Regions from separate parts of the Ensifer sp. PDNC004 genome, predicted to be linked through region 1. Evidence: riboswitches for the same ligand, from Rfam matches in the RefSeq annotation. Region 1 holds a riboswitch; the other holds the start of a gene.

Region 1 (2,194 bases):
GTCGGCCTGCGGGTGGTCCTTGCGGCCGGGATAGATGACCTTCGCGACCTGCGGCTGTTCCGCCAGGAAGTCGGCGACGCGGCGGGCCGTTTCCGTCTGCTGGCGCACGCGCAGCGGCAGCGTCTCGATGCCCTTCAGCAGCGTCCAGGCGTTGAACGGCGACATCGCCGGGCCGGTGTGGCGGAAGTAGTCGTGCAGGTGCTCGTTGATCCATTCCTTGTCGGAAAGCACCACGCCGCCGAGGCATCGGCCCTGGCCGTCGATATGCTTGGTGGCGGAATAGACGACGATATGGGCGCCGAGTTCCAGCGGCTTCTGGAAGAGCGGCGTCGCAAAGACGTTGTCGACGACGACCTTGGCGCCGATCTGGTTGGCAAGCTTGGCGACACCGGCAATGTCGATGACTTCAAGCGTCGGGTTGGTCGGGCTTTCGAGGAAGAAGACCTTGGTGTTCTTCTGGATCGCCTTTTCCCAGTTGGCGAGATCACGTCCGTCGACGAGCGTGCATTCGATGCCGTATTTCGGCGCCAGCGTCTCGACCACCCAACGGCAGGAGCCGAAGAGCGCGCGGGCAGCGACGATATGATCGCCGGCCTTCAGCTGGCAGAGGATGGCGGCGGTGACCGCGGCCATGCCCGATGCGGTGGCGCGCGCGTCTTCAGCGCCTTCCAGCATGCACATGCGCTTTTCGAACATGTCGTTGGTCGGGCTGCCGTAGCGGGCGTAGATGAAACCTTCGGTCTCGCCCTTGAAGCGCGCCTCGGCGGCTTCCGAAGTCTCGTAGACGAAGCCCTGGGTGAGGAAGATCGCTTCGGAGGTCTCGCCGTGCTGGGAGCGGGTCGTGCCGCCATGGACCAGTTGCGTTGCGGGGCGCCAGTTTTTGCTCATGTGACGATCACTTTCAAAAACAAAAAAACCGGCCGCGTGAAGGGCCGGTTTGACACCCGGCCTTTTTAGCTACTTGTTTAACGTGGCTGCAAGCCGACCGGCCAAATCACCACGGGATAAAGCTTCAATACTGCCAGGGTACGCTTGCGTCAATTCCCGGAGTTTGGTTTTGTCTCGCAACTGAAAAGAGGACTGCAATGGGCCGCGACACTGGGATTTTGGCCGATCGCGCGATCGCCGCGCTGTTCGAATCGGGACGCCTGAAGAGCGAGAAGCCGCTGGATGACGATCAGATCCAGCCGGCAAGCCTCGACCTGCGCCTCGGCGCCAAGGCTTTTCGCGTCCGCGCCAGCTTCATGCCGGGTCCGTCTCATCTCGTTGCCGACAAGCTCGACCGGCTGAAGCTGCACGTGGTCGACCTGACCGAGGGTGCGGTGCTGGAGACCGGCTGCGTCTACATCGTGCCGCTGATGGAAAGCCTGGCGCTGCCCAAGGGCATGTCGGCCTCGGCCAACCCGAAGAGCTCGACCGGCCGCCTCGACATCTTCACCCGCGTCATCACCGACCGCGCCCAGGAGTTCGACAAGATCCCGGCCGGCTACAGCGGTCCGCTTTATCTCGAAATCAGCCCGCGCACCTTCCCGATCGTCGTGCGCCGCGGCTCGCGCCTGTCGCAGATCCGCTTCCGCATGGGCCAATCGATCCTGTCGGAGCAGGAATTGCAGGCGCTGCATGATAGCGACGTGCTGGTGGCGAGCGACAAGCCGAATGTCAGCGGCGGCGGTATCGCGCTGTCGATCGATCTGAAGGGCACCGGACCCGAAGGCCTGATCGGCTATCGCGGCAAGCACCACACGGCGGTTATCGACGTCGACAAGAAGGCGCAGCACGCGATCTTCGATTTCTGGGAGCCGCTTTATAGCCGCGGCCGCGACGAAATGATCCTCGATCCGGATGAGTTCTACATTCTCGTCTCGCGCGAGGCCGTGCATGTGCCGCCGCTTTATGCGGCCGAGATGACGCCGTTCGATCCGCTGGTCGGCGAGTTCCGCGTGCATTACGCCGGTTTCTTCGATCCGGGCTTCGGCCATGCCTCTGCCGGCGGCACGGGCAGCCGTGCGGTGCTGGAAGTGCGCAGCCACGAGGTGCCGTTCATCCTCGAACACGGCCAGATCGTCGGCCGCCTGATTTACGAACACATGCTGGAACGCCCGGATGGTCTCTACGGCCTCGGCGTCGGCTCCAACTATCAGGCGCAGGGCCTGAAGCTCTCGAAGCATTTTCGCGCCGAGTAGGGGATTTCGAA
Region 2 (2,194 bases), 760 kb from region 1:
GCAAGACCGAGCTTGCCCGCCAGATCGCCGCAGCCCTTGGCCTCGAACTGATCGAATGGAGCGTCAAGTCGACGACCAAGGCGCAGCAGGGCCTTTACGAATATGACGCCGTGTCGCGGCTTCGCGACAGCCAGCTCGGCGACGAGCGCGTCAACGAGGTCCGCAACTACATCCGCAAGGGCAAGCTCTGGCAGGCCTTCGAGGCGGACCGCCGCGTGGTGCTTCTGATCGACGAGATCGACAAGGCCGACATCGAGTTTCCGAACGACCTGCTGCAGGAACTCGACCGCATGGAATTCCATGTCTACGAGACCGGCGAGATGATCGGCGCCCGTCACCGGCCGATCGTCATCATCACGTCCAACAACGAGAAGGAGCTGCCGGACGCATTTTTGCGCCGCTGCTTCTTTCACTATATCCGCTTCCCCGACGCGGACACGCTCGCCCGCATCGTCGAGGTGCATTATCCCGGCATCCGCAAGACGCTGCTGTCCGCAGCGCTCGCCGCCTTCTACGACATCCGCCAGGTGCCGGGCCTGAAGAAGAAACCCTCCACGTCCGAGGCGCTCGACTGGATCCGCCTGCTCGTCGCCGACGAGGTCGATCCGGCCGACCTCAGGGCCGACGCCAAGACCATGCTGCCGAAGCTGCATGGTGCGCTGCTGAAGAACGAGCAGGACGTGCACCTCTTCGAGCGCCTCGCCTTCATGGCCCGCCGCGACCAATGACGCCCGACGCCCATAAGGTGCTGATCTATGGCACCTGGCAGGACCGGCTGCTGGTCTTCGACGAACCGGACTTTCCCGAGATCGAGCTGCAGGTGCCGGGCGGCACGATGGAGCCGGGCGAAAGCCCGCAGACATCGGCCTTGCGGGAGTTCGTCGAGGAGACAGGGCTGACGCCGTCGCAGACACTCACACATCTCGTCACGCAGGACTACCACTACCCGAAGGACGGCAGGACGATCTGCCATCGGCGGCACTACTTTCACGTCGCGCTCGCCGGCGAGCAACGGCAGACCTGGATACATCAGGAAATGACGCCTTTTGGCGGCGGCGAGCCGATCCGCTTCCGCTTCTTCTGGCTCGGCCTCGATGAGGCTGAGCGCCGGCTCGGTTATGGCATGCGGGAGGCTCTAAGCCTGCTGCGAACTGTTGAGTGGTAGACGCCAACTGGGAGCAGCAAGGCGCCTCCTCCCCGTCAAAACGGCGAGAAGGTCGCGGCAGCGGGATGAGGGACCACGACACCCCGAATCGTTTTTCTTGACCCCCGCGGCCCACTCGCGCTATCAAATTCCCTGTGGTGATTTGGCCGGCCGGCTTGCAGCCACGTTAAACAAGTCGCTAAAGGGCCGAGGAAAGTTGGATTTCCGAGGACCGGTCGCGATCAATCGCCGCCGGTTTTTTTGTATTGATCGAGTGGAAGCCCATGCCCATCAAGATTCCCGATACGCTGCCCGCCTTCGAAACCCTCGTGCATGAGGGCGTGCGGGTGATGACCGAGACCGTGGCGATCCGTCAGGATATCCGCCCGCTCCAGATCGGGCTCCTGAACCTCATGCCGAACAAGATCAAGACGGAGATCCAGATGGCGCGCCTGATCGGCGCCTCGCCGCTGCAGGTGGAATTGTCACTGGTGCGCATCGGCGCTCACCGGGCCAAGAACACCTCGGAAGATCACCTGCTCTCCTTCTACGAGACCTGGGAAGAAGTGCAGGGCCGCAAGTTCGACGGCTTCATAATCACCGGCGCGCCGGTCGAGACGCTCGAATACGAGGACGTCACCTATTGGGACGAGCTGAAGCGCATCCTCGACTGGACCGAGACCAACGTGCATTCGACGCTCAACGTCTGCTGGGGCGCGATGGCGGCGATCTATCACTTCCACAACGTGCCGAAGTATCCGCTGAAGGAAAAGGCCTTCGGCGTCTACCGCCACCAGAACCTCAATCGTTCCTCCGTCTACCTCAATGGCTTCTCCGACGATTTCGCCGTCCCGGTCTCGCGCTGGACCGAGGTCCGCCGCGCCGACATCGACAAGGTGCCGAGCCTCGAAATCCTGATGGAATCGAAGGAGATGGGCGTCTGCCTGGTGCACGAGAAGAAGGGCAACCGGCTCTACATGTTCAACCACGTGGAGTATGATTCGACCTCGCTGTCGGACGAATACTTCCGCGACGTGGATGCGGGCGTGC

What was found. A riboswitch is a leader RNA that binds a small molecule or an ion and turns the genes downstream of it on or off. The one in region 1 is predicted to bind S-adenosylmethionine.
Region 2: linked by a shared signal. The riboswitch ahead of metA (homoserine O-succinyltransferase) and the one ahead of JVX98_RS19795 (O-succinylhomoserine sulfhydrylase) in region 1 are both predicted to bind S-adenosylmethionine.

The regions. Positions count from the first base shown of each region.
Region 1 is NZ_CP070353.1:2,373,097-2,375,290, reverse strand. It holds gene JVX98_RS19795 (O-succinylhomoserine sulfhydrylase) at 1-888, opposite strand, end outside; SAM riboswitch at 933-1,011, opposite strand; gene JVX98_RS19790 (2'-deoxycytidine 5'-triphosphate deaminase) at 1,086-2,183, shown strand.
Region 2 is NZ_CP070353.1:3,132,415-3,134,608, reverse strand. It holds gene JVX98_RS23420 (MoxR family ATPase) at 1-728, shown strand, start outside; gene JVX98_RS23415 (NUDIX domain-containing protein) at 725-1,165, shown strand; SAM riboswitch at 1,290-1,367, shown strand; gene metA (homoserine O-succinyltransferase) at 1,429-2,194, shown strand, end outside.